Regions from separate parts of the Paraburkholderia sp. GAS206C genome, predicted to be linked through region 2. Evidence: predicted binding sites of a transcription regulator. Region 2 holds the regulator's gene; the other holds the start of a gene.
The links. Region 2 encodes FliA, which starts transcription of late flagellar genes. Its sites were predicted from a motif close to CTAAAGTTTNNNNNNNNNNNGCCGNTA; they were not measured.
Positions count from the first base shown of each region.

Region 1 (14,590 bases), on a different contig from region 2:
ACACGTCGGCGGTAATCGGACCTGCCGCGAGCACGTCGAGGTCGCGGAACTGCAGCGTGGTGCTCGCGCTGAAATACTCGTCGCCGAGATTGCGGCCGCCGACGATCGCCAACTGGTTGTCCGCGATCATCGCCTTGTTGTGCATGCGGCGCGTGAACTGGTCGATCTTCGTGAGCAGGTTGGTGGTGCGCTCGAACACGCTGCGATGACTGCTGCCAAACGGATTGAAGACCCGCACCTCGATGTTGGGATGCGAATTCAGTCCGGCCATTATGTCGTCGATGTCCTTGAAATTCAGGTCGTCGACGAGCATGCGCACGCGCACGCCGTGGTCGGCGGCGTAGAGCGCGGCGCCGAGGAGCAGCTTGCCGGTAGTGTCTTCGTTGGCGATGTAGTACTGCATATCGAGCGTCTTCGTCGCCGCGCGGGCGAGGGCGATACGCATCTGCAGCGCCTCGGTTCCATTCGACAGCACGCGAAAGCCGGATTCGCCAGGATGCGCGCTTTCGATGGGCGAGAGAGCGGCACTCAGTGGTGTCGTGGTGGTGGTCGGCAGTGCGTGTGTGACGGGACGATCGAATGCGGCCGCGGGCGGCCGGCTTGCGCAGGCGGTCAAAAGTGCCGCTGCGGCGCACACTAGCAAGCAATGCTTGCCGATGCGCGTGGCCATTCGCACTGCGGTGCTCGCGAATGGTGTCGTCCTTGGTGGACGTTGACGATATTGCGACGTGATGTTGTTGTTGCTGTCGTACGCCGGCACGTTATTCCTCCGCTGGATTCGGTTCGCGCACGGCCTGAAGTGCAACGTTCAGGGCGTACACCCGATGCATCTGTGCTCTTTCGAGGAAAGCATTCTAAGGGGAATTGATCGGGCAAGCATGCGACGTCGCACTTGCGCCTGATGCTCATGAGAGCGGCTGGCGTCTCAACCCGGCAGGGATGGTGTTGCGACGTAGGGTCTGTGGTGTGATTCGTCATGCTAACGATATGCGAGTGAGTCGCACTCGTGGGCGACACCTGCGCAGCATGATTGCGAGTGTCGCTGCGCGCTCATCGATGACGAGCGCGCAGCGTTACCATTAGCTGCGTTTCGCCTCGAACGCGGACCCGCTGTCAGGATGCGTGGAACCTTTGGCCGGGCGACCTGCCCAGTATCCCGCGAGCAGCGATCCCGAGAGGTTGTGCCATACCGAGAACAGGGCACCGGGCAATGCGGCCAGCGGTGAGAAATACAGTTTGCCGAGCGTCGCGGCGAGGCCGGAATTCTGCATGCCGACTTCGATCGCCAGCGTGCGGCATACGGCTTCGTCGAATCCGAGCAAGCGGCCGCCCCAATACCCGCCGAGCAGACCGATGCCGTTATGCAGTACCACGCCGAGCATCACCACGAGACCGACCGACGCGATACTTTTCTGCGTGCCGCCCACCACCGCGGAGATGATCAGCAGAATGGCAATCATCGACACCAGCGGCAGAACCGGTTCGACCTTGCGCACCAGTTTGCCGAACAGATGGTTGACGACGAGGCCTACCACGATCGGCAGTGCGACGATCTCGAGGATGCTCATCAGCATGCCGCGCACGTCGACTGCGATCGAGGCGTCGACATAAAGGCGCGTGAGCAGCGGCGTCGCGAACACGCCAACCAGCGTCGACAACGCACTGATCGTCACCGATAACGCTACATCGCCGCGCGCCAGATAGATCATGACGTTCGACGCCGTGCCGCTCGCGACACTGCCTACCAGCACCATGCCCGCCGTCAGATCGGGCGGCATGTGCAGCACTTTGGCGATGCCCCACGCGGCGAGCGGCATGACGAGATAGTGCAGGACGATGCCGGCGACGACCGGCGCGGGCCGGGTGAAGACGCGCCTGAAGTCGGCGATGGAAAGGGTCACGCCCATCGCCAGCATGATGATTGTCAGCAGGGTGGTGACGTGCGGCGCGATGGGGCTGAACGAAGCCGGCGAAAAATAGGCGGCGAGCGAGACCAGCACGGCCCACAGCGGAAAGAGACGGGTAACCCGGGCAAGCATGTCAGGAGGTCCTTGGTTCTGTTTCTGGATGGAAATTCGAGCGGGCCGGCGTGCAAGGCGTCGAAGCATCGGACAGCGGATTACTGGCCGTGCGGATGGCGCATGCCAGGCGGCGCGCGTTGGATGCGTGTCCGGTGCCGTCCTTATGGGACGCGCAAGCGGGCAGCCGGGGCGCGGTCATACCGACGGTTGCGCAGCGGCCGGCACGCGTCGCAGGCTGAGCTTGTGAAAGCGCAGCGTCATGAGCAACGCGACGCTCGCGAGTCCGGCCGCGAGACCCCACCACAGGCCTCGTGCGCCAAGCCCGAAGTGAAATGCGAGCGTGTAGCCGGTCGGAAAACCGATCCCCCAGTAGCCGAACGCGGCGGCCAGCATTGGCACGCGCGTGTCCTTGAGACCGCGCAGACATCCGGAGCCGACCGTCTGCATACCGTCGACGATCTGGAAGATCGCGGCGACGCCAAGCAGCGAGCTGGCCAACGCCACGGTGGCGGCATTCGCGGGATCGTCGAGGTGTAAATACAGACCGACGATCCAGTGCGGCGCGAGGATCAGGACGAGCCCCGACAGCGACATGAATCCGACGCCCAACCCGAGCGCCACGAAGCCCGCGTGGCGCGCGGCGAGCGGCTGCCCCGCGCCGGACCAGAAGCCGACCCGCACATTGGCGGCCTGACCGATCGCGAGCGGCACCATGAACGCCACTGACGCAACGTTCAGCGCGATCTGATGCGCCGCGAGCTGCGATTCGCCGAGCACGCCGACCATCAGGCCGGTTGCCAGAAAGAGTGTGGACTCGACGCCATAGGTGATCGCCACCGGCCAGCCGATGCCGAACAGTTCGCCCATCAACGGCAATCTGGGGCGTGTCGCGGTGACGAAGTGACGATAGCGGGGGCGCAGATGCAGCCACCCCATCAGCACCAGCGCGGTGATCCACACGGTAATGGTGGTGGCTGTCGCCGAACCGAGGAAGCCGAGGCGCGGCAAACCGTTCGCCCCGTGGATCAGGCTGTAGTTCAGGAAGCCGTTCACGCAGACCCCCGCCAGCGACACCCATAACAGACGTTTGGCCGCACCGATGGCCGGCAGGAACGAGCGCATCAGGCCGACCCCGATCAGGCTCGCAGGTGCACCCCAGCGCAGGATGGCGGCGTATTCGCCGACGTTGCGTGCGAGTAGGGCCGGCTCGCCAAAGGCAAGCAGGATCGGCGTGGCGAGCGACAGCACCGTGAAGGCGGGGATCGCCAGCAGCATCGACATCACGAAGCCGGTCCAGTAGATGTGCGGCACGCGGTCTTCGGCTTGGGCGCCGCGCGCGTGCGAGACGCTCACGCTCACCGACGTCAGCACGCCCTGCAGCAGCGTGACGACCACGAAGAACAGGTTCGCGCCAAGTCCGCCGGCGGCGAGCGCGTCGGGCCCGAGCGAACCTAGCAGGATCGTATCGGTGACGCCCATTGCCATTTGCGACAGTTGGGCAATGGCGAGCGGGGCGGCGAGGCGGGCGGTGTCGGCGGCGTGGCGGGAAAACGTAGGCGGCGGCGCGGCCACCCGGGAGAGGCCGGATCGGGTCATAAAGCGAGGCACGGAGCAGGTCGCGTCCATGCCGTTTCTATCGAAACCGACAGCTTAGGGGGTAGGCGAGCTGTTGTCGATCTGTAAGCACATCTTTGGTGCGGATTTTTGGCGAGCCCGCAGTCCAGCGCTGAGCCGAGCCCGGCGGCGCTATGCCTCGTGCACGGCAATCCGGGTGTCGCCCAGCAAAACAACTTGTCCCGCGCGGATTTTGCAGGTTTTACGTAGCTCGACCTGGCCATCCACGGTCACTGCGCCGGAGGCAACCATCAGTTTGGCGGAGCCGCCGCTGTCGGCAAGCCCCGTTATCTTCAGGAGATTGTGCAATTCGACATAGTCGCCGGTCAGGGTGAAATCGAGATTGGGCATGGCGATTGCGGTAAGGGTAACGGGGTTCGCATCATAAGCCAGAAGCCACATGGATAGCCTCAGGTAGTCCGGCTTATGCTGATTGAAAGCATAGGTTATGTTTTCGTTAGAAAATGAAACGGTGCGTAACAGTGACCGTTTGTCGCGAACTTCACTCGCAAAGGGCAGGTCTGTAGAAAAACCTGCTGTCTGCGTGACCTTCCGTCACTTCGACGGCGGGGCGCAGCAGACCGGACGATACGCACAGCTAGCATCTTCGGTGGGCTTGCCGCCCGAGTCCTGACAACAATTTTAGAGAGGTAAAGCTATGACCCAGATTCGTTCGCTCCTGATCGGTACCGCCCTGACTGCTTTTGCCGCTACCGGTGCGTTCGCGCAGACCAACGCGCAACCGGATGCCGGCGGTGCGGGCCAGCAAATGGCGGCGCCCGGCGCCGATACAGCGGCTCCGGCCGCGCAAGGCGTCCAGCCGCCGACCCCGGCGCCGCAGCGTCTGACGGCATCGGGCTCGACCGATCCGCTGGTGCAAAAGCGCGACGCGGATGCGCAGGCCAATGCCCAGTACAGCGCGTCGAAGAAGGCGTCGAAGGCAGAGTTGAAGCAGCAGCAGGCCGCGGCCAAGTCGCAGTACAAGCAGCAAGTCCGTGACGCCAAGATTAACAAGAAGGCCGACAAGCAGACGGCCAACAACGATATGAAGATGAACATGCAAGGCCAGACGCCGAACCAGGATGATGCTTCCGACGTCAAGCACTAAGCATGTAGCAAGGGGGCGGTGAGCCGCTCCGACGGGCCGGCGCGGCTTGCCGCGGCCGGCCCGTTCAATTTTATCGACGGGTTGTCCATGGCCTGTCCGTGATCCTGAGGGAGGTATTGCATGAATAAGCCCATGAACTGGATTGTTGCGGCGCTGATTGCCGGCTGCGTGTCGCCGGTTGCGTTCGCGCAAACGAACGACTCGACCGCAACGCCCACGCACGCCGACAAAAAGGCTGCCAAGGAACAGGCGAAGGCCGACAAGAAGTCCGATGTCGCTCAGGCGAAGGCCGACAAGTCGAAGACGGAGGCGCAGTCTGACGCCGATAAGGCCGCGGCCGATGCGAAGGAAAAGGACGCGAAGAAGGAGTAGGGGTGGGGGCGTCGTCTCGGTAGTTGAGGAAAAAAAGGGTGCTTGTCGGAGCCGGTTGTATGGATATACAGTATGCGGCGCCGCGCTGTTTTGCGGCCCATGCCCTGTAACCCTCTATCTGCCGCCCAGACACCGTGCTCTCCGTTGCCGAACCCGCGCCGTCCGATACTGCCGCCTGGCTGGCCAGGCTCAATGACGCGCAGCGCGAAGCCGTTGAATACGACACCGGCAACGTTACGCAGCCGACCGGCGCCCTGCTGGTCATTGCCGGCGCTGGGTCGGGCAAGACCAATACATTGGCGCACCGGGTCGCCAATCTGGTCGTCAAGGGTGTCGATCCCCGTCGAATCCTCCTGCTGACGTTTTCACGCCGGGCCGCGGTCGAAATGACCCGGCGGGTGACGCGCATCGCCGGGCAGGCGCTGGGCGCGCGGGCCGCGGTAGCACAGGGTCTGACGTGGTCGGGCACGTTTCACGGCATCGGCGCCCGTCTGCTGCGCGAATATGCCGAACTGATCGGCCTCGCGCCCACCTTCACAATCAACGATCGCGAGGATTCCGCCGACCTGATGAACCTCGTGCGGCACGAGCTCGGGCTCTCGGCGAAGGAACGGCGTTTTCCATCGAAGGGCACCTGCCTCGCGATCTACTCGCGCGTTGTCAACACCGGCGCGGCGTTGGCGGATGTGCTGAACGACGCGTTTCCGTGGTGCCGCGAGTGGGAGGCGGATCTGCGGCTGCTGTTTGCCACTTATGTGGAAGCCAAGCAGAAACAGAGCGTGCTTGACTACGACGATCTGCTGCTCTACTGGTCCCTGATGGCCGAGCAACCGGCGATCGCCGCTGACCTTGCGGGCCGCTTCGATCACGTGCTGGTAGACGAGTATCAGGACACCAATCGCCTGCAGGCGTCTATCCTCCTCGCGTTGAAGCCCGACGGCCGCGGCCTGACCGTGGTGGGCGACGACGCCCAATCGATCTACTCGTTTCGCGGCGCGACGGTGCGCAACATCCTCGATTTTCCGGGCCACTTCGATCCGCCCGCGAGACAGGTCACGCTCGAGCGTAACTACCGCTCGACGCAGCCGATTCTGGCGGCGTCGAACGCGGTGATCGAGCTCGCCAGCGAGCGCTTCACCAAAAATCTGTGGACGGACAAGGCATCCGCCCAGCGCCCGCACCTCGTCAGCGTGGCGGACGAGGCCGATCAGGCGCGTTACGTGGTCGAACAGGTGCTCGAGGCGCGCGAAGCCGGCATGAAGCTGAAGGCGCAAGCGGTGCTGTTTCGCGCCGCTCATCACAGCGCCGCGCTGGAGATCGAACTGACCCGGCGCAACATTCCGTTTGTGAAATTCGGCGGCCTCAAGTTTCTCGACTCGGTGCACGTGAAAGACGTGCTGGCCGTGCTGCGCTGGGCGGAAAATCCGCGTGACCGGGTGGCGGGGTTTCGCGTCACGCAGCTCTTGCCTGGTGTCGGGCCGGCGACGGCGGCGCGTGTGCTGGATGCGGTGACTGAAATTGCCCCTGGCGCTACGGCGAGCGCATTAGCGTCCTTCGCCCCACCGGCTCGCACACTGGAAGACTGGCAGCCATTCGTCGCGCTCATGTCGAGCGTATGCGGCCCGGGCTCGTCGTGGCCGGCCGAGTTCGAACGGGTGCGGCGCTGGTACGAACCTCACCTTGAGCGCAATCACGAAGACGCGGCCGTCCGTCATGCGGATCTGCTGCAAATGGAGAGCATCGCCGCCACCTATGCCTCGCGCGAGCGTTTCCTGACGGAGTTGACGCTCGATCCGCCCGATGCCACCAGCGACGAATCCGGCGTGCCCATGCTCGACGAGGACTATCTGATCCTGTCGACCATCCATTCGGCAAAGGGGCAAGAGTGGCGCAATGTGTTCGTGCTGAACGGGGTCGACGGCTGCATTCCGTCGGATCTCGGCACGGGCAGCGAGGCGGAGATCGACGAGGAGCGACGCCTGCTGTACGTGGCGATGACGCGTGCGAAGGAGGATCTTCACATCGTCGTGCCGCAACGCTTCTACGTGCATAACCAGACGCATCTGGGCGATCGGCACGTTTGGGCCTCGCGCACGCGTTTCATCCCGGCGCACCTGCTGCCGCTCTTCGACGCGCATGCCTGGCCGCGCGTGCCCGAGCCCGTTGCGCCGAGCGCGGCGGGACTGGCCGCGGCGGCGCAAGCGAAGCTCGAAATCGCGGCGAAGCTGAAAAAGATGTGGGACTGAGCGCGGGCGAGGTGTCTGTCACCCCGCTCCGTTTAACGTGACTGCTGCCGCGGCTGCTGTTGCTGTGGTTGCGGACGGGGCGGCGGCGTAAAGAAGGCGCGTAGCCACGCCGCGAGCCGCGAGAAAATGTCATACGGCTCTTCGACAAAGATTTCCGGCTTCAGCAGGCGCAGATATTCCATGATCTGCTGCGCTTCCTGTTTCTGGAACGAGCCGTGGGAAATGCCCAACCGCAACAGGCCGCGTAGTTCGCCAAGCTTTTCGCGCGCGGTGCTGCCAATGCTCGTCTCGCACGCCACCTTCGCCTCGTAGACCCGCTGCCGCAGCGACTCGACCAGCCGCCATGCCGGCGTTTGCATGGTCTCTTCGAGCGCCTGGATGTCCTGCGCCGCGCTCTTGATCTGCGCGGCGAGCGGATCCACCAGCGACGCATCGCCATCCGATTCCTTGACGATCGCCGCTGCCCAGTCGTGACACTGCTTGGCCAGTTCCTCCGGGGTCCATTCGGAGCGCGAGGCGAAGCCAAACCCGAACTCTGATGCCTGCTGCATCAGGATCGCGACGACATCCGGGAATTCCTTGTCCAGCGTGCGTTTAGCCCATGCGTACTGACCGCCCTGCAACATCCGCTTCACCGCGTGTTCGGTGAGCGGCACCATGTTGTCGAGCAGTTTGGCGCGCAGAAAATCCTCAAACGACGGCGTGGCGAACTGCGGGTCGAGCTTGAGCGAGACGCGCAGAAACGCGTCAAAGTCCTTGCGCAGGTTTGCGACGGTTTCGTCTTTGAGTGAAAGGGTGATTTGACCCATGTCGTATCCCGTTTGGTCCTCCCGCGTTGCACCGCAAAAGTGCCGCCTTCTGCGAACTGCCCCCGTGACAGGGCGACGTCGATGCTCGACGCGGTTGATCTTGCTTGTTGCCGCATAACCAGCGGGAGAACTTCCCGGCGAGCGGACCTCGACTGCATAACGGCGGAATGGGGTAAAACTTGAGGGGCAGAGCTTGGGGCTGGTGCGTGCGGGCCGTCGGATGCAGCGCTGGTTGCGGCGCTGCACAAGGCTGGCGTTGCAACCAGGGGGGCCGCTCTACTTGAGGACGACGCCTTGCCAGACAAAAAAGACCGTGAGTCCGACCGCAATGGTGAGCAATGGCCGGCGGGTCAGCGCACTGACGGCCACGGCGGCGAGAGCCCCGACGAGTTGCGGATTGCGCCACGTGAGTTCGGCGTCGCCGCCGTGGGGCGAGACGGTCATGGGCACGATGATGGCGGTAAGCACCGTCACCGGCACGAAACCGAGGGCGGTCCGCACGAGCGGCGGGAACACCAGCCGCTCGCCGAGCACGAAAACGGTCGCGCGGATCGTCCACGTGATGAGCGCCATGCCGAGAATCAGGAGGGCGTAGTTCATTGTGCCGCCTCCGCCTCCGCCTCTGCCGTGCGCCGCTGGCTGCCGGGCAACGACAGCAGCACGCCGACCACGACTCCGGCGAACACCGCACCGAGCAGGCCCAGCTTATAGGGCCACGCCTGCCAGAAGAACGCCAGCGCGCCCGCGGTGACGGCCGCGGCGAAATAACGTAGCGCGACGAGTTGGGGCACGACGATCGCGATGAAAGTGGCGGCCATGGCGAAATCGAGCCCGAGCGACTGCAGACCTGGGAACGCCGCGCCGAACAGAAGGCCGGCGAGCGTCCAGATCTGCCAGTTGAGATACATGGCGAGACCCGCGCCGAGGAAGTAGTACGGGCTGATCGAGCCCGGCGGATGGTGCCTGTAGTGCGCCCAGGCGACTGCGAAGACTTCGTCGGTGAGCACGCCGCCCAGCGCGAGGCGCCAGCGCAGCGGCAGGTTCGAGACATAGGGCGCGAGCGTGGCGCTGTATAGGACGTGCCGCAGGTTCACGACCAGGGTGGTAGCCAGCACCACCGCGAAGCTCGTATGGCCTGCGATCAGGCCCAGCGCAATAAATTGCGCCGAGCCGGCGAAAACGACGAGCGACATCAGTTGCCCGTGCCACAGGTGCAGCGGGCCGGATGTGACGAGGGTGCCGAAGATCATGCCGAACGGCGCGGCGCCGACCATCATCGGGATGATGTCGCGCGCGCCGGCGGTGAATTCAGTGCGTCTGGTATGGGTCAATCTTGCCTCCTTGGTCTGCGGAGGATAGCCGCGGCGGGGTGGGGAGGGCTTGTACGTTCTTGCTATGGTGGTTTGCTGCGGTGCTGTGACCGCTGCTTTTGCGTGACTTGCGCTTAGCTAGCCTGCCAGCGCCCGGGCGGCACCCCAAACACGCGCCGGAAATGCCGGGTGAAGTGGCTCTGATCGGTGAACCCGCTGGCCGCGGCTACCTCGGTGACAGAGGCTCCCGCGCGCAGCGGCGCCAGTGCGCGTTGCAGCCGAACCTGGTTGCGCCACGCGTGCGGCGGCAGGCCGGTGCTCTGGGCGAACAGACGCGCAGCGTGGAACGGCGACAGGCCGACGGCGCTTGCCAGTTCGCCTAGCTGGAGTGGCGTGGCGAGATCGCCGGTAAGGCGCTCTTTCATGGTCGCGACGCGGGTGTCATCGACGGCGAGCCGTGCTGGCTTTGTCTGCCCGCCGGAGTAGCGCACGAGCAGCATCGACAGGGCGTCGAGCATCGCGGCTTCGGCCGCGAGCGGATCGGCTTGCGCTTCGAGCAGACGGTGAGCGCGTGCGAGCCGTTGCGCGACTTCCACATCGCGGATCACGCCGGGCTCGAACCATGGCAATGGCTGGGGCTGACCGGCGACGTCGTCCGCGAGTTGCTGGATGAAATCCACCGGCGCGTACAGCACGCGGTAGCGCCAGCCTTCCTCCATCGCCCGCGCGCCCGTGTGCAGCTCACCGGGGTTGATGATCGGCACGCTGCCCGCCTCGGCGACGTAGTCCGCGCCCAGATACCGGTAGCATTCGGCGCCGGCGACGATCACCGGGATGGTGTACGCGTCGTGCCAGTGCGGCGAAAACTCGTGATCGTGGTATTCAGCCGTGAGCAGATCCGCGCCAGGCAAAAGCGGCGTGCGCCAGTAGCGGGCGGAATCGCGGAAACGGGTCACGGTCATGATGGAAATCCAGCTCGGCCTGCCAGTTTAGCGCGAGCAGGCTGTCACCGTACAAGCAGCTTTCACTTGAGCGGAATCGTAGTGCCGGCCGGCACTGCCACCGCGCTGACACTGTTCTTCGCGCTGCCGCTGGCGACACGATCGCTGTAGGTCAGATACACCAGCGAGTTGCGCTTCGCATCGACGATCCGCACCACGTGCAGCGTCTTGAAGATCAGCGACATGCTCACCGAAAACACATCGGACTGCTGCTTGACCGGACCGGTGAACTTGATGGCGCCCACCTGGCGACAGGCGATCGATGCTTCGGTGGGATCTTCCGCAATGCCGAGCGTGCCCTTGATGCCGCCGGTACGGGCTCGCGACACATAGCAGGTGATGCCTTGCACGATCGGGTCATCGTAGGCTTCGACCACCACCCGGTCAGAGCCGGTCACGTGGAAATTGGTGTTGACGCTGCCCACTTCCTCGCTGTGCGCGAGAGGGTTGAGCAGAGCCGTGACAGCGAAGGCGAGCGTAACGCGCAACAAGGGTGATTTCATTGGGATACCGGAGTGATCAGGAATGATGGCAAAGCGAAAGCACCATCGTATATCGGCAACCATGACGCGGGTGGATGCGTCTGGAAACCGCTGAAGGAGAGCGGAATGGGATGAACGCGAAGAGCGCAACGTTTATTGGGTGGCCAGTATTACCGCGACGCGCGCCGCCCAAAAACAAAAGGCCCGCAAATGCGGGCCTTCGAATCTTTTGGCTCCTCGACCTGGGCTCGAACCAGGGACCTACGGATTAACAGTCCGGCGCTCTACCGACTGAGCTATCGAGGAACAGCAGTACAACTTTTACATAAAAAAGCCCGTTTTGGTTAACGGGCCTTTGCAAATCTTGGCTCCCCGACCTGGGCTCGAACCAGGGACCTACGGATTAACAGTCCGGCGCTCTACCGACTGAGCTATCGGGGAACAACAAAAGCAGAGAAGCGAAATTGTAGGAGGTGCTCCGGAACCTGTCAAGACCCTTGGCCCATCTCGATTTCGTTCGAATAGGCGTGGCCGGGGAGGGTGATACAGGGACCGGCGCGCAGCAGCCGGGTGCGACCTTAAGGTCGTGAGCCGCCGCGCGTAGGGCTGCTTAGCGAGCGAGCAAAGTCAGCTTTTCCTTCACGTCCTTGAATTCGTCGGCTTCCGGCAGCGGGGCCTTCGTCTTCGTGATGCTCGGCCAGCCCTTGGCGAGATCGGCATTCAGCGCGATGAAGTCCTGCTGGTCGCCCGGCACGTCTTCTTCGGCGTAGATGGCGTTCACCGGACATTCGGCGACGCACACAGCACAGTCGATGCACTCATCGGGGTCGATCGCGAGGAAGTTGGGACCTTCGCGAAAGCAGTCCACCGGGCACACATCGACGCAGTCGGTATAGCGGCACTTGATGCAGCTTTCGGTCACAACGTGAGTCATTCAGGCAGCTCCTGCATGCGGTATCGGGGAGGCGAAACGCCAAAAGCGCTATTGTATCGTAACGTCAAGAGGCATATGCAGCACGGGCTCACCCGGTTTATACGTTTTCGTGATTAGTTTATGGCACTGCGTAAGGCTGCCTGCGCCATATGCCCGCGCGCATTCGGGTAACATGCGTCAGGTCGGCGCGCCGGGGCGTGCCGCAGGCGCATGGGCCCAGTCGGGCCTTCCGTTCTTCCTGCAGTCCGGTACGCACCATCATGATTATTACTTCGCTGCTCGATACTGACCTGTACAAGTTCACGATGATGCAGGTGGTTTTGCATCATTTCCCTGCCGCGAGCGTGGAATACCGCTTCCGCTGCAGGACGCCGAACGTCGACCTCGTGCCTTATATCGAGGAAATCCGCGGCGAAGTGCGCAAGCTGTGCGAATTGCGTTTCACCGACGACGAGCTCGACTACCTGCGGCGCATGCGCTTCATCAAGGGCGATTTCATCGAGTTCCTCGCGCTCTTCCATCTGAACGACAAGTACATTTCGATTACCCCTTCGCCGAAGGGCAATGGCGAGATCGACATCGAGATCAAGGGTCCATGGCTGCATACGATCCTGTTCGAGATTCCGGTGCTGGCAATCGTCAATGAGGTCTACTTCCGCAACACGCAGCGCGAGCCGGCCTACGGCGAAGGCCGTGAGCGACTCTCCGAAAAGATCAAGCTGCTCGGCGCACGCCCGGAATTCGCGGACTGCAAGATCGCCGACTACGGCACGCGCCGCCGCTTCTCGAAGCGCTGGCACGAAGAGGTGATCCTGACGCTGAAGGACGATCTGGGCGAGCAGTTCACCGGCACCAGCAACGTCTTTTACGCCATGAAGCATGGTCTCACGCCGCTCGGCACGATGGCCCACGAATACCTTCAGGCCTGCCAGGCGCTCGGCCCGCGGCTGCGCGATTCGCAGATCTACGGCTTCGAGATGTGGGCGAAGGAGTATCGCGGCGACCTGGGCATCGCGCTGTCCGACGTGTACGGCATGGAAGCGTTCCTGCGCGATTTCGACATGTACTTCTGCAAGCTGTTCGACGGCGCGCGTCACGATTCAGGCGACCCGTTCGAGTGGGGCGAGCGGCTTCTGAAGCACTACGAGGCGAATCGCTGCGATTCGCGCACGAAGATTCTCGTGTTCTCCGATGCGCTCGATATTCCGAAGGTCCTGCAACTGTACGAACGCTTCCGCGGACGCTGCAAGCTCGCGTTCGGCGTCGGCACCAACCTGACCAACGACCTCGGCTATAACCCGCTTCAGATCGTCATCAAGATGGTTCGCTGCAACGGTCAGCCGGTCGCCAAACTGTCCGATTCGCCGGGCAAGAATATGTGCGACGACAAGGCGTACCTCGCTTATCTGCGCCAGGTTTTCGGCATCAAACAGCCGGACGAGGAAGTCTCGCCGTAACGGCAGTGACTTCCTGTACGGGCGCCTGGTGCGCGCCCGCTTAGGCCATCTGGACGAGTGTCCGCGAGTGAGGTGGCCGGTATAATTCTCGCGATACCTGCCTGTCGCACGGCTATCGAAAGAAACGAGACACTCGCGAGGATTTGGCCCACATGGATACATCGATTGCCCGCCGCAACATCCTGGCGCGCGTCCGCGCAGCCCAGGGCCGCGAAGCCGAGCCGGCAGAATCCGAGCGCGAAGCCGCTACCGACTATCTCGCTCGGCATCCGCAAGGTCCGCGGCCAACTATGCCGGACGATCTGGTCGCGCGTTTTATCGAAGAGGCGCAGAAGCTGTCCACCACCGTTGAGAGCGTCGACGCCTTGAGCGATGTGCCGGCTGCGGTGCTTCGCTATCTCACGCAGCACGGCTTGCCGCTGCAGGCCATTGCCTGGCAAACGCTGCAAGACCTCAACTGGACCGAAGCAGGTCTCAGCATCGAATTTCGCAAACCGGAAGATGGCGATGTGGTCGGCATCACCGGCTGTTTCTGCGCGACAGCGGAGACCGGCACGCTGGTGCTGTTGTCGGGACCCGAAACCTATGCGTCCGCCGGTCTGCTTCCCGAAACGCACATCGCGATCGTGCCGGCCTCGCGCATCGTCGCCGGTCATGAAGACGCCTTCAACCTGATTCGCTCCGAACGGGGCGAACTGCCGCGCGCCGTCAACTTCGTATCGGGGCCGTCGCGTACCGGGGATATCGAGCAGACTATCGTGCTCGGGGCACACGGGCCGTATCGGGTGCACGTGATCGTCGTGCGTACATGAAGCGACATGCTGTGTGGACGAGCATCGTGCTCGCCGCCGTAATGGCGCTTGGGCCGCAAATCGCGTCGGCCGCGACGCTTGATGGCGCAACCCTGTCGGCATGGTGGGGCGCGCCATTTGCCGGTGTGCTGCTGTCGATTGCCGTGTTCCCGCTCATCGCGCCGACTTTCTGGCATCACCATTTCGGCAAGATCGCGGCAGGCTGGGCCATCCTGTTTCTGGTGCCGTTTGGTGTGATGTTCGGTGCCGGCGTAGCGCTCGGCTCGTTCGTTCACGCCATGCTCGAAGAGTACGTGCCCTTCATCGTGCTGTTGACTGCGCTCTATACGGTGGCGGGCGGCATCTGCGTGCGCGGGAATCTGCACGGCTCGCCACGCATGAATACGGCGATCATCGCGCTCGGTACGGCACTCGCCAGCATCAT
Region 1 is NZ_JBNDKR010000009.1:2,643-17,232, forward strand. Features, by position in the region: gene P3T20_RS24575 (phospholipase D family protein) at 1-670, opposite strand, end outside; gene panS (ketopantoate/pantoate/pantothenate transporter PanS) at 1,080-2,039, opposite strand; gene P3T20_RS24585 (MATE family efflux transporter) at 2,217-3,617, opposite strand; gene P3T20_RS24590 (RNA-binding S4 domain-containing protein) at 3,768-3,986, opposite strand; gene P3T20_RS24595 (hypothetical protein) at 4,294-4,743, shown strand; gene P3T20_RS24600 (hypothetical protein) at 4,864-5,115, shown strand; gene P3T20_RS24605 (ATP-dependent helicase) at 5,250-7,361, shown strand; gene P3T20_RS24610 (DUF4088 family protein) at 7,394-8,170, opposite strand; gene P3T20_RS24615 (AzlD domain-containing protein) at 8,447-8,770, opposite strand; gene P3T20_RS24620 (AzlC family ABC transporter permease) at 8,767-9,447, opposite strand; gene P3T20_RS24625 (AraC family transcriptional regulator) at 9,615-10,442, opposite strand; gene P3T20_RS24630 (CreA family protein) at 10,505-10,984, opposite strand; tRNA gene P3T20_RS24635 (tRNA-Asn) at 11,194-11,269, opposite strand; tRNA gene P3T20_RS24640 (tRNA-Asn) at 11,329-11,404, opposite strand; gene fdxA (ferredoxin FdxA) at 11,574-11,897, opposite strand; gene pncB (nicotinate phosphoribosyltransferase) at 12,158-13,354, shown strand; gene P3T20_RS24655 (LutC/YkgG family protein) at 13,507-14,166, shown strand; gene P3T20_RS24660 (sodium:proton antiporter) at 14,163-14,590, shown strand, end outside.
Region 1: P3T20_RS24610 (DUF4088 family protein) is a predicted target of FliA. The motif match lies at 8,328-8,354, and genes of this name have one in related genera.

Region 2 (14,590 bases):
CCGCAACGTCAAGGTGGTGAATCTGATAGGCGGGAAAGGCTAACCCGCTCACGCTTCAGACCGGCGCCTCAGGCGCCGGTTTTCATTTGGGGACCCTTGCAGCGCGGCCCCGGCGTACTACCCATCACGCGAATTGCCTGCTTTTCCCTGTCTTTATCAAGCGATGGTCTCTCGACATCTTTCGCAATAATCGATCTCAATGGAAAGCGGTATGTCGCCGGTCCGTCAACCTCATCGGGGGTCCAGCTTGAACATTCGTAAATTTGTCGGTGCTACCAGTCGTGACGCGCTACGCCTCGTTCGTGAGGCGTTGGGCCCAGACGCGGTCGTGCTGTCGAACCGCACGATCGAAGACGGCACCGTCGAGATCGTGGCGCTCGCCGATAGCGAGCTCGCGGCAATCGCTCCGAAGGCGCGTAACGGCGCGAACAACGGCAGCAGCGCAAACAGCGCGGCCCCTGCGATGAGCCCGGCAGCACCGGCACCGCGCAGCACGCCGATGATGCAGTCCAATCCGTACGCGAGCGGCATGCCGGACGTGTTTTCGTCGGTGTTCGGCGCAAGCCCGGAAGCCGGCACGGAGAGCATGTCGGTCAGCAACGCGCCGGCACAGGCCGCTGCACCCGCACAGGCAGCCGTAACGGAAGAGCCGGCCACGGCCTCGCCGTACGCTTCGTCGGCTCAGGCCGCACCGCTCGCGCCGCAGGCTCAAGCCGCTCACGCGCCGCAAAGCACACCTTCGATGCAAGCCGCACCGCAGGCGCAGATGCCGCAGATGCCGCGCTCGGGCGACGACATCCGCGCCGACGTGCTGAAAGCCGCCGGCGTCCCGGCGCCGCAGTTTATGCCGTTCACGCCGGCCACCCCGCGCACGATGGCGGAAACGAATCCCTGGCTGATCGACCACGCCCGCAATATCGCCGGCAAGCAACAAGGCGCCTACAGCGCACGGCCTTCGTCGATGACACCGGCCGCCGCGATGGCCAAGGGCCTCGGCGCACCGGTCGACATCCAGGTCGGCACGCGTCAGCCGTCGAACCTCGCCGACACGCCCGACTGGGCCCGCGAAGCTGCACAACTCGCCGCGCGCCGCGCTAGCAGGAAGCCGAGCCCGGCCACTCCAGCGGACGACGCACGTGCCGCAGCCAGCACCACCGCCAGCGTCACCGAAGCGATCAAGGCTCGCATGGAGCAGGTCGTCAACGAAACGGTGATGAGCGAGCTCTCCTCGATGCGCGGCATGATGGAGGAACACTTCGCCGGTCTCCTGTGGGCCGACCGCCAGCGTCGCAGCCCGACGCGCGCCTCGCTCACCAAGCACCTGTTCGCCGCCGGTTTCTCCGCGCAACTGGTGCAGATGATGGTCGACAACCTGCCGCCCGAGATCGACAACATGGAAGGCGGGATGGACTGGGTGCGCAACGTGCTCGAGTCGAACCTGCCGATCATGGAAAACGAAGACGCGCTGATGGAGCGCGGCGGCGTGTTCGCCCTGATGGGCCCGACGGGTGTCGGCAAGACCACGACCACGGCCAAGCTTGCCGCGCGTTGCGTGATGCGCTTCGGCGCCAGCAAGGTGGCACTCCTGACGACCGACAGCTACCGGATCGGCGGTCACGAACAACTGCGCATTTTCGGCAAGATCCTCGGCGTTTCGGTTCACGCGGTTAAGGACGGCGCTGATCTGCAACTGGCGCTCGCCGAGCTGCGCAACAAGCACATCGTGCTGATCGACACGATCGGCATGAGCCAGCGCGACCGCCTCGTCTCCGACCAGATCGCCATGCTGTGCCGCGCCGGACAACCGGTGCAGCGCCTGCTGCTGCTGAACGCAACGTGCCATGGCGACACGCTCAACGAAGTCGTGCAGGCCTACCAGCGCGGGCCGGATCAACAGCCGCTCGCCGGCTGCATCCTCACCAAGCTCGACGAAGCGACCAACCTGGGCGGCGTACTCGACACGGTGATCCGCTACAAGTTGCCGGTGCATTACGTCTCGACCGGGCAGAAGGTGCCCGAGAACCTGTACGTCGCAACCAAGAAATTCCTGATCAAGAGCGCTTTCTGCATTCCGCGCGACAGTTCGCCGTTCGTGCCGCAGGACGACGATATTCCGGCCTTGCTTTCGGCGCTCTCAGCACGCTCGACGGCCGAACTGCACGAGGTCCGCTTTGGATAAGGTCGTCTCGGATCAGGCAGAAGGACTGCGGCGCCTGCTGGCCCGCAGCGGTTCAAGAGTGCTGGCGGTAACGGGCGGTTCGACCAGCGTTGGATGTACCACGACCGTCGTCAATCTGGCGGCGGCACTCGTGGAGCAGGGCAAGGATGTACTCGTGATCGACGAGTGCCTTGGCGATTACTCGGTGGGCGCCATGCTCGGCGGCGTACAGGGGGCGGCCAACTTCGCCGCCGTGGTACGCGGCGAGATATCGCTCGACGCCGCCGTAGCGCGTCATGCACTGGGCTTTTCAGTGCTGAGCGCCTCGCGCAGCAATCGCGAAGGCTACACGGCGGCGCAACTGAGTGTGGTGCTGGACGGTCCCGCGGACATCGTGCTGATCGATGCGCAACTCGACCGGCTCGGTCAGCTCTCTGCGCTGGCGATGCAGGCGCACGACCTGTTGATCGTCACGCGCGTCGCTGCGCAGGCGATTACCGATGCGTATGCCTGCATGAAGCGGCTGCATTACGCGCACGGCATCGGGCAGTTCAGGGTGCTGGTGAACCATGTGCATAGCGTCACCGACGCGCACACCGCTTTTGAAAACCTCGCGGGGGTGGCGGGGCGTTATCTGACTGTGTCGCTGGAAGGCGCGGGCTGTATCGCCGCCGACCCGCGCATGGCCCGGGCGCTCGAACTGTCGCGCTGCGTGGTCGACGCGTTTCCGTCGACCCCTGCTGCGCGGGATTATCGGCACCTCGCCGCCGAATTGCAGTACTGGCCAATGCGGCCAGCGATGTCGTCACGTCACCAATGGGTGGCGCCGGCGGCAGTAACAGCGGCGCAACACGCCGACCAACCGTCTGTGCAGCACGCCTGAAGGGCGGGGCGCGGACAAGGGGAGCACGATGTACAACGCTCAGGGAAAGATTTCCCAAGCCGAGGTTCTGACCAAATACGCACCGCTGGTGCGGCGGCTCGGCTTGCAGCTGGTAGCGAAGATGCCGGCGAGTGTCGATCTCGACGATCTGATTCAGGCCGGCATGATCGGCCTGCTCGATGCTGCGAGTCGCTACAAGGAAGACCAGGGCGCGCAGTTCGAAACGTATGCGAGCCAGCGGATCCGCGGCGCGATGCTCGACGAGTTGCGCAGCAACGACTGGCTGCCGCGCAGCCTGCGCCGCACCTCGCGTGAGGTGGAGACGGCCGTGCATCAGGTCGAACAGACACTCGGCCGTTCGGCGAGCGAGACGGAGATTGCCGGTCACCTCAAGATGCCGCTCGACGAGTATCAGGCGATGCTGCAGGACCTGCATGGCAGCCAGCTGATCTACTACGAAGACTTCGATCGCTCCGCCGACGACGAGCCGTTCCTCGACCGCTACTGCGTCGATCATTCGGACCCGCTCTCGGCACTGCTCGACGAAAGCCTGCGCTCGGCGCTGGTCGAAGCGATCGAGCGTCTGCCGGAACGCGAAAAGCTGTTGATGTCGCTCTACTACGAACGCGGCATGAATCTGCGCGAGATCGGTGCGGTGATGGAAGTTAGCGAATCGCGGGTTTGCCAGCTGCATAGCCAGGCGGTTGCACGGCTGCGCACGCGCCTGCGCGAGATGGCCTGGGCCAAGGCTGAAGCGGAGTAACACCACGGCGGCCGGCGGTTCACCGTCGTTGCCCACCGCTCATGATTCAAGCGCAATGAACGCCGTCCCGATGTATAGGGACGGCGCTTTTTTTTGCTGAGAGGAAAGCAGGAAAAGCGCGGCAAGCGCAGGTGGCGGACAGGCGCCAAACGGCAGGCTGCGCCGAGTTGGTCTGAAAACGGTCAGACCGACTCAGCGAGCATTCAGGACAGACTGGATTGGAGTTCGATGAGCGGGGGAGCGTCCGGAATTACAGGCCGCCGAACCCTGGCACTCGTCCATCCGGCCCATACAGCGAGGGCTTTTTCGGACGCACCTGCAGCACCTCGAGGGCGCGCTGGTTGTATTCCATGCGGGTGCGGATCAGCACACCGTTGGTCTTGTTGGAGCGGCGTGCGCGCTCTACCGATTGCTGCAGCAACGACCACTGCTCGGCGAGCTTCGGGTCGCGCCCGGCGGCTAGCTCGATGCCGTTCCAGCCGGCCGGCAGACCCATTTCGGCGAGCTGCGCGTCGCGGATCTTCTCGAGCGAGGCCAGCTTGCCGACCAGTTCGGTTTTCTTTTCGACAACCGGCCGCAACATCTCGGCCGGTTCCACCTGGGTTAGCGCTTTCTGCTCGATAGCCAGAACAGAAGCAAATTCTTCGATGGTCGAGTACTCATCGATCACAGTGGCAAGCAGCGCGTCTTTCATCACAAGTCGCTCTCACGGCGCCCGCACAAAGCGTGCGGGCCGGGTTTCAAGGTGACGCCTCGCGGCGTCCAACCTCAATTGCCGGTCGCCGGGGCTCTCGTTTGCAACAAACTGCGCGTCGTGTCGAGCACGCCGTCAGCAATCTTGCCCGGATCGATCGTCAGCGTGCCGTTCTTGATGGCCTGCTTGATCGATTCGACGTGAGCGGTGTCGATGTCTGCCGAACCCGATGCTGCCAGGCTGCGCAGGCTGGACGACAGGCCCGACAGGCTCACATTCGCGTCGCCACCCGAGCCGGTGGCGGCTTGCGCGGCGGCTGCCGCGCTTTGGGCGGTCGAAGCCGCCGGGGCCGAGCTGTCCTGCTGGGTACGCGTTGCCGCGCTGCCCGTCAGACTGTCCGGCATGCTATTGGTGGTGGAATCGATTTTCACGATTGGCTTCCTGAACTATTTGATTCTTTTAACGGCATTCAAGAAACCAAACTTTAGCTCAATCGATGTATCCGTTTGTAACGGCCCCACCGGCCGCCTTCTTCCCCCAAAACCCTTTGAACGCCACTGTCACGGGCGCCATTTTCAGGTTCAGATCCCGGGTATCTACATCTGGATCTGGACCGTCGAACTGTCCTTCACGATTCCCATCAGGATCTGCCCGGTTGAGGTTTTCACCCTGACTGGTTGCCCTGGCGTCGCATTGCTGAGCGCGCTGCCTTCCGACGAAATCGAGAAGCCCTCGCCCTGCGCCACCACCCGCACACTCTGTCCGGCCGTCACCTGGGCGGCGCTCTTCAGCATGTCCTGACGCAGCGGAAAGCCCATACTCACGCGCATCAACGTGACCGAACCGACTGCCTGTGACGGCACGGTGACGATCGACGCCGGCAGCATGGTCAGGTCGCCGTCGCGGGGAACCAGATCGGCGTCGGAAATCACCTCGCCAGGCATCATTGCCCGCGCGGCGACGTAGTAAGTCGCATGGATCGAGACTTTCGCCTGCAGCCAGACCGTCCATGGGTGGCCACTCGTGCAGCGCACCGCCACCGTCGTGCGGCCCCACAGGCGCGCGCCGGGCGGCATGAACGCCTGCAGCGTGTCGCAGGCGGCAAGCCCGCGCGGGAAAGCCTGGGCAACGCTCAGTTCGACCTGGCCCGGCAGGCCATTGGCCTGCTGTTTGAGAAAGTCCAGCGCGGCGGTGTGGATCAGCTGGCCGTCTTCCTGACCTTCGGGCACGGGCTGGCTGGCCTGAGCCGGCTGCGATGCCTGAATTGCGGCAGCAGTCTGGACCGGTTGAACCCTGGAGGCGGCCACCACCGGCTTGGGCGCCGGTTGCGGCGTCTGCGCTCGCTGCAGCGCCTGAACGGCCTGAGCCGCCTGAGCCTGTTGCAGCGCCTGAATTGCCTGCGCGCGCTGCGCGGCTTCCGCCAGCGCCTGCGCCTGATTCTTTACGGGGAGTGTCGTTTGAGCCGGCGCGGCAGCAACGTGAGGCGCCGGATTGCGGCCTGCCGCGCTCGCGCCCAGTTCGGGCGGCTCGCCGCGCGAAGCGAGGCTGTCGATTTCGACGCTGCTCGCAGCGGTCACGGCGGGTGCCACGGCCGGTACGCCGACAGGTGCGGCAGCCGGGGCGGCATTCACGGGCCGCAGTGCGGCGCCGTACGTCGCACGCGCCGGCATCGACGTGACGACCACCGGCACGACCTGGCTCGCGGCGAGCGCGGGATTCATATTGACGCGGGTAAGGCTGGCCGTATTCGCCGGGCTGGCTTGCTGGATGACCGTCGTGTTCGCCGGAACATTTGGCGCGCCGGACGCGGATGCCTCATCGGTACCCGGAATCACAATGGCACCGCTCGCGTTCGACAGCCTGGTAAAGCGATCGGTCGCTTGCGGCGTCGAAGACTGCGCAGGCGGTGCGAGCGTCGCCGCGAACTGCGGGTTGATCGTCCGCGGGCTGGCATTGCTGGAAGTCGCCATCGCGGTCATGCGCGCGAGATCGGCGGGGTTCTGTTCGCCCGGACCGGGAATCACGATCGGGCCGCTGGCCTCCTGGGCCAATGCCGCAGACGCACACCACGCACCCGCCACGGCACACACCAGCCAGGCGGCAGTGTGTCGTGCAACGATGCGGCGCCGCGGCGGCAGCACATCGAGAGTGGATCGGGCCATCGTGCATCTCCAGCGTGAGGCAAGGGTACGAGTTGCATTCTAGTGACGCGGCTCCTGGCGCAAACGTTGAATAGAGGCGACCTTCCCCGGTTATTCAGAAGATTGCCGCTTGCCTGCCCCGCCTAAGATGCATCTCATGCAAAAAGCCCTTTTGGGTCGCCGCAGATGTTGTGCTCCCTGATCGAGCGCCAGACGCGGGAACGTTATCCGGAGATTTTTCATGCTAGATAAACTCGATGCCGAATTCGCCTTTGGCCGTCAGGCGCTCGATGTCCGCTCTTACCGGCAGGAACTGCTGTCGTCGAACATTGCGAACGCCGACACGCCGAACTACAAGGCGCGTGACGTCGATTTCTCGTCGACGCTCGCGGGCGCTCTGAGAAAGACGGACGGCAGCAGCACCGGCACCGGCGCATCGAACAACTCGACGCTGGCGATGGCGCAACCTGCTGGCGTGACGAGCGGCATGACGATGGCCTCGACCGAACCGGGCCATATGGCCGGCAAGGCAAGCCTGATTGCGACCGGCGGTCCGAGCGACGACTACGGCCAATTGCAGTACCGCATTCCGACGCAACCCTCGCTCGACGGCAACACGGTGGACCTCGACGCGGAACGCGTGCAGTTCGCCGATAACTCGCTGCACTTCGAGTCGGCCATGACGGAAGTTTCGAATCAGATCAAATCGATGCTGTCGGTGATCACGTCGGGCTCCTGATGGAGTCCAGACGCGACGACCGGCGCACATGCTGGATGTAACCGCTAAAAACCACGCCCACGGGAAACAATCAAGCCGGAACCTGCCGGCAGGAGAGGTCGGAGAAGCTATGCCATCCCTGATGAATATTTTCAATGTCGCCGGTTCGGCCATGTCGGCCGAATCGCAGCGGCTCAACGTGACGGCGTCGAACCTGGCGAACGCCGACAGCACGACGGGTCCTGACGGCCAGCCGTACAAGGCCAAGCAGGTCGTGTTCGCGGTCAACCCGATCGGCGGCGCGCGCACCGCATCCGGCCAGCAGGTGGGCGGCGTGCAGGTGACCGGGGTGGTCGACGATCCGACGCCGATGAAGCAGACCTACGACCCGGGCAACCCCGCGGCCGACGCGAACGGCTACGTCACGATGCCGAACGTCGATCCGGTGGAAGAAATGGTCAACATGATCTCGGCGTCGCGCGCTTACCAGGCGAACGTCGAAACCTTGAACACAGCGAAGCAGTTGATGCTGAAAACACTCACGATCGGAACCTGAGGAGCGCCTCCTTGACTACTTCAACCACCATCGGCGGCAGCGGGACCCAGGTCTCGCAGACGCTGCTCGATACCATGAACGGCACTGGCTCGGCGAGCAGTGCGTCGAGCAGCAGCTCGAGCAGCTCGGCGACCTCGGGTGCGAATCTGCAAAGCACCTTCCTGCAGCTGCTGATTACGCAGATGCAGAACCAGGATCCGACCAATCCGATGGACAGCTCGCAGATGACCTCGCAGCTCGCGCAGATCGACACCGTGACGGGCATCAGCCAGTTGAACACGTCGCTCAGCTCGCTGGCGACGCAGCTCAACGCAGGCCAGACCTCGCAGGCTGCACTGCTGATCGGTTCCAGCGTGCTGGCCCCAGGCAATTCCATTTCGGTGACCTCCGGCAAGGCGACCGAATTCGGCGTGCAGCTGGCCTCGGCGGCGTCGGACATGAAGGTCAACGTCGTGAACTCGGCAGGCCAGATCGTCAACACGCTCGATCTGGGCGCGCAACCGGCCGGTACTGTGCCGGTGACGTGGACCCCGGTCGATTCGACGGGTGCCGCACTGCCGACGGGCACCTACACGATCACCGCCACCGGCACGATCAACGGTGCTGCAGGCGTGGGCACGACCCTGACCCCGGGTACCGTGGAAAGCGTCGTACAGGGTACCGGCGGCGCACCGAGTCTCGTGCTGTCGAATGGCAATACGGTCGCCCTGACTTCGGTCGCGGCAGTCCTCTAAGCAATCAGTTCAACCAAATTTAGACATTTCCCGGAACGGAGAATACGTCATGGGTTATCAGCAGGGTTTGAGCGGCCTCGGGGCTGCATCGAGCGATCTCGACGTGATCGGCAACAACATTGCCAACTCGGATACGATCGGCTTCAAGAGCGGTACGGCAGTGTTCGCCGATATGTATGCGAACTCGGTTGCCACGGCCGTGAACAACCAGATCGGTATCGGCACGCAGCTCGCCGAAGTGCAGCAGCAGTTCTCGCAAGGCACGATCAACACGACCGGCCAGGCACTGGATGTCGCCATCAACGGCAACGGCTTTTTCCAGATGTCGAATAACGGCTCGCTCACGTATTCGCGCAACGGCGTGTTCCAGCTCAGCAACACGGGCAATATCGTGAACGCTCAAGGACTCGAGCTGATGGGCTATGCCGCGAATTCCAGCGGCATCATCAACAGCGCGCAAACGGTGCCGCTGACCGTGCCGACTACCAACATCGCACCGACGCAGACCACCACCATCACGGCGCAGCTCAACCTGGACGCTCAGGATTCGCTGATGCTCGGCACGCCGGCTGTGAATGTGACCACGACCGGGACGCTGGCGAGCAGCGGTGCGACGATTACGACCGCTTCGGCTGGATCGAATAACGACGACTACACGATTACCTTTACGAGCCCGACGGCGTACACGGTAACCGACGCCGACAACGCCGCTAACGACAGCAGCGGAACCTACACGGCAGGCACCGCCATTACCCTGGGCAATGGCCAGACGGTCACGCTGACGGGTACGGCAGCAGCCGGCGACACGGTAGCGGTTACGCCGACCCCAACCACTTTCGACGCAAGCAACTCGTCGACCTACAACTACTCGACTTCGACCCAGGTGTACGACTCGCTGGGCGGCTCGCAGACGGTCAACATGTACTTCGCCAAGACCGGCTCCGGCGCATGGGACGTCTACGCAGGCGTCGCAGGCGGCACGGCAAGTCTGGTCGGCACGGCAAGTTTCAACACCTCCGGCGCGCTGACCGGCATCACGAGTGTCGCGTCTACGACCGCGTCGGACTCAATCGCCTTCACGATTCCGAACACCGACGGTTCCGGCACGCCGCAGGCGCTGACGCTGGATCTCGCCGGCACGACCCAGTACGGCAGCACCGACGGCGTCAACAACCTGCAGCAGAACGGTTTTGCCGCCGGCCAGCTGACGAGCTTCACGGTCGGCACGACCGGCATTCTCACCGGCAACTATTCGAACGGTCAGACCGCTTCGCTCGGTCAGGTCGTACTCGCCAACTTCAACGATCCGAACGGCCTTGTCGACCTCGGCAACAACGAGTACGCACAGACCGCCGCGTCGGGCGCAGCGCAGATCTCGACGCCGGGCAGCACCAACCACGGCACGCTGCAAGGCGGCGCGGTGGAAGATTCGAACGTGGACCTGACCAACGAACTGGTCAACCTGATCACGGCGCAACGCGACTATCAGGCGAACGCGCAGACGATCAAGACGCAGCAGACCGTTGACCAGACCCTGATCAACATGTAAGGGCAACAGGAGCCGAACGAATGACCGACCGTCTGATTTATACCGCGATGTCGGGCGCCACCCAGGCGCTCGAGCAGCAGGCCATTGTCGCGAACAATCTCGCGAACACGTCGACCACCGGGTTTCGCGCCCAGCTCGAGACGTTTCGCGCGGTACCGATGTCGTTCGGCGACGGCAGCTCAGTCAACGACAGCACGACACGCACGTTCGTGTTGTCGTCGACACCGGGTGCGGACGAAACGCCCGGACCGATCCAGCAGACCGGCAACCCGCTCGACGTCGCGATCCAGGGCGACGGCTGGTTGAGCGTGCAGACCGCCGACGGTGGCGAGGCCTATACGCGTGCCGGCAATCTGCATATCGACCAGAACGGCCAGCTGGTGAATGCGACCAACCTGCCGGTAGTCGGCACGGGCGGTCCGATCTCGGTGCCGCCTGGCTCGCAGATCACGATCGGCAAGGACGGCACGGTTTCGGCGCTTGCGCCGGGAGACCCGGCCACGGCGATCGCGGTCATCGACCAGTTGAAGCTCGTGAAGCCCGCAGCGGGCACATTGAAGCGCGGCGACGACGGCATGTTCCGTACTGCTGACGGCAACCCTGCCGACGCCGATCCCACTGTCACGCTGGCACCCGAATCGCTCGAGGGCAGCAACGTGAGCCCGGTCAACGCAATGGTTTCGATGATCACCAATGCGCGGCAGTTCGACATGCAGACCAAGATGATCCAAAACGCCGATCAGAACGATCAGTCCGCCAACCAGTTGCTCAGCTTCAGCTAACGGGCGTCGCGCCAGACGTGCACCCAGGAGAACCAACACTGTGAACCGCTCACTTTATATCGCTGCGACCGGCATGAATGCGCAGCAGTCCCAGATGGACGTGATCTCGAACAACCTCGCCAACGTCAGCACCAATGGCTTCAAGGGCTCGCGCGCCGTGTTCGAAGATCTGCTTTATCAGACCGTGCGTCAGCCGGGCGCCGACTCGACCCAGCAGACCCAGGTGCCCTCGGGCATCCAGCTCGGCACCGGCGTGCAGCAGGTCGCGACCGAACGTCTGTACACGCAGGGCAACCTGCAGCAAACGGGCAACTCGAAGGACGTGGCGATCAACGGCAACGGTTTCTTCCAGGTGCAGATGCCGGACGGCACGACCGCCTATACCCGCGACGGCTCGTTCCAGACCAATGCGCAGGGCCAGCTGGTGACCTCGAGCGGCTATCCGGTCATTCCGGCGATCACGGTACCGGTGACCGCGACTTCGCTCACGATCGGCAGCGACGGTTCGGTGTCGATCACGCAGCCCAACAGCTCGAACTCGACGCAGATCGGCACCATGCAGCTCGCCACCTTCATCAACCCGGCCGGTCTCGACGCGCAAGGCGAAAACCTGTTTTCGGAAACCAGTTCCTCGGGTACGCCGAACATCAGCGCGCCGGGTTCGAACGGTTCGGGTTCGCTGGAACAGGGTTATGTCGAAACGTCGAACGTGAACGTCGTGCAGGAACTGGTCAACATGATCCAGACCCAGCGCGCGTACGAAATCAACAGCAAGGCGGTCACCACGTCCGATCAGATGTTGCAGACCCTGTCGCAGATGTCGATTTAAGGGTTCGGAACCAGAGGCGGTAGGCAAATACGATGTCGCAATCCAATCTCAAACCGGTCAAGAGCGACGCGCGCAGCGCGTTCGTCGCTACTGCCAGCGTGCTTGCACTGGCGCTGGCCGGCTGCGCGCAGATACCGAAGCAGCCCATCGTGCAGCAGCCGATGACCGCGGTGCCGCCGGTGCCGCCGCACACGCAGTCGCCGGGTTCGATTTTCAATCCGGGCTACGCCGGACGGCCGCTTTTCGAAGACCAGCGGCCGCGCAATATTGGCGACATCCTGACCATCGTCATTCAGGAAAACATCAACGCAACGAAGTCCTCGGGTGCGAACACCAACCGCAGTTCGACCACCCAGTTCTCGACCACGAGCGCCAGTTTTCTCGCCGGTCTGTTCGGCAAGGCCAATCTCAGTGCCCAGGGCGGCAATACGTTCTCGGGGACCGGCGGCGCGAACGCCTCGAACACTTTTAGCGGCGTGATCACCGTCACGGTGACCAATGTGCTGCCCAACGGCAACCTCCAGGTGAGCGGCGAAAAGCAGATGCTCATCAACCAGGGTAACGAGTTCGTGCGTTTCTCAGGCGTAGTCAACCCGAATACGATTTCCGGCCTGAATGCCGTGTACTCGACCCAGGTGGCTGACGCCAAGATCGAATACTCGGCGAAGGGCTATATCGACGAGGCAGAAACCATGGGTTGGCTACAACGCTTCTTCCTTAACGTGGCGCCGTGGTGATCATGAAACTCGGACCTCTCCACCGTTTTGGCCATGCCTGTCTGGTGTTCGCGCTCGCGTGCGGGGCACTGCCGCCTGTTACACCCGCGGCCCACGCCGAACGGCTGAAGGATCTGGTCGCGATCCAGGGCGTGCGCGACAACCCGCTGATCGGCTACGGCCTTGTCGTCGGTCTCGACGGCACGGGCGATCAGACCACCCAGACTCCGTTCACGACGCAAACGCTCGCGAACATGCTCGCGAACCTCGGCATCTCGATCAACAACCAGTCGGCCGGTTCGTCGAACAGCAGCACCTCGGCACTGACCAGCATCCAGTTGAAGAACGTCGCCGCGGTGATGGTGACGGCGGTGCTGCCGCCGTTCGCCCGGCCGGGCGAGGCGATCGACGTGACGGTATCGTCGCTCGGTAACGCCAAGAGCCTGCGCGGCGGCACGCTGCTGCTCACGCCGATGAAGGGCGCTGACGGCTCCGTCTATGCGCTTGCCCAGGGCAACCTGGCGGTGGGCGGCGCGGGCGCCAGCGCGAACGGCAGCCGCGTGCAGGTGAACCAGCTCGCAGCGGGACGCATCGCCGCCGGCGGGATCGTCGAGCGCGCGGTGCAGACCAGCATCACGCAGGACGGCACCATGCAGCTCGAGCTGAACGACATGGATTACGACACCAACCAGCGCATCGTGTCGGCGGTCAACAATGCCTTCGGCCAGGGCACCGCCACACCGCTCGATGGCCGCACGATCCAGTTGCGCGCTCCGGCCGATCCGGCCCAGCAGGTCTCGTTCATGGCGCAACTCGAAGACCTCGATGTGAAGCCGGCGGCGGGCGCTGCAAAGGTCGTGCTGAATGCGCGCACTGGCTCGATCGTGATGAACCAGATGGTGACGCTCGAGAATTGCGCCGTCGCACACGGCAATCTCTCGGTGGTGGTCAACACACAACCCGTGGTCAGCCAGCCCGGCGCGTTCTCGAATGGCCGCACGGTGGTTGCCCAGCAGTCCCAGATCCAGTTGAAGCAGGACGACGGCGCGCTGAAATACGTCAAAGCCGGCGCCAATCTGGCCGATGTCGTAAAGGCGCTCAACGCGCTGGGTGCGACGCCCGCCGATTTGATGTCGATCCTGCAGGCGATGAAGGCAGCAGGGGCCTTGCGCGCCGAACTTGAAATCATCTAAGGAGCCGCCATGACGATGGATTCCACCTCAGGAACGCCCGATCTGACGCAGCGCTTTGCGCTCGACGTCCAGGGGTTCGACGGCCTGCGCGCCAAGGCCGCCGCATCGCCGCAGCAGGGTGTCCAGATGGCCGCCAAGCAGTTCGACGCGACCTTCATCACGATGATGCTCAAAAGCATGCGCGATGCGACGCCGCAGGACGGTCCGCTCGACTCGCGCGACGGCGCCCAGTTCACCTCGATGATGGACGAGCAGATGGCGCAACAGATGTCGAACAAGGGCATCGGCGTGGCCGACGCGATGCTCAAGCAGTTGATGAACAACTCGGGCATGCAGACGGGCGAAGCCGGCGAAGGCAATAGCGCCGCGCTGAACGCGCTCGCCAAGGCGTACGGCAATGCGCAGGCAAACGGGTCGCTGGCGAGCGGCGTCGGTTATTCGCGCAACAGCGCGTTGACGCCGCCGCTGCGTGGTGACGGCACGACCAATGTCGACGCGTTTGTCGACAAGCTCGCTGCCTCCGCGCAGGCCGCGAGCGAAACCACGGGCGTGCCGGCACGTTTCATCATCGGCCAGGCGGCGCTCGAATCGGGCTGGGGCAAGCGCGAGATCCTGAAGGCGAACGGCGAGACCAGCCACAACGTATTCGGCATCAAGGCGACCAAGGACTGGACCGGCAAGACCGTGTCCACCGTCACGACCGAATACCGCAACGGCCGGCCGGAGCGCGTCGTCGAAAAATTCCGCTCTTACGACTCGTATGACGAAGCGATGGCCGACTATGCGCAAATGCTCAAGGGCAATCCGCGCTATGCGCAGGTGCTGAACGGCTCGCATGACGCAGCGGGTTTTGCCGTCGGCATGCAGCGCGCGG
Region 2 is NZ_JBNDKR010000007.1:424,702-439,291, forward strand. Features, by position in the region: gene flhA (flagellar biosynthesis protein FlhA) at 1-43, shown strand, start outside; gene flhF (flagellar biosynthesis protein FlhF) at 248-2,179, shown strand; gene P3T20_RS21635 (MinD/ParA family ATP-binding protein) at 2,172-3,041, shown strand; gene P3T20_RS21640 (RNA polymerase sigma factor FliA) at 3,070-3,804, shown strand; gene P3T20_RS21645 (flagella synthesis protein FlgN) at 4,055-4,498, opposite strand; gene flgM (flagellar biosynthesis anti-sigma factor FlgM) at 4,573-4,929, opposite strand; gene flgA (flagellar basal body P-ring formation chaperone FlgA) at 5,095-6,660, opposite strand; gene flgB (flagellar basal body rod protein FlgB) at 6,881-7,378, shown strand; gene flgC (flagellar basal body rod protein FlgC) at 7,488-7,913, shown strand; gene P3T20_RS21670 (flagellar hook assembly protein FlgD) at 7,925-8,647, shown strand; gene P3T20_RS21675 (flagellar hook protein FlgE) at 8,697-10,196, shown strand; gene flgF (flagellar basal-body rod protein FlgF) at 10,217-10,978, shown strand; gene flgG (flagellar basal-body rod protein FlgG) at 11,019-11,807, shown strand; gene flgH (flagellar basal body L-ring protein FlgH) at 11,840-12,544, shown strand; gene P3T20_RS21695 (flagellar basal body P-ring protein FlgI) at 12,547-13,716, shown strand; gene flgJ (flagellar assembly peptidoglycan hydrolase FlgJ) at 13,726-14,590, shown strand, end outside.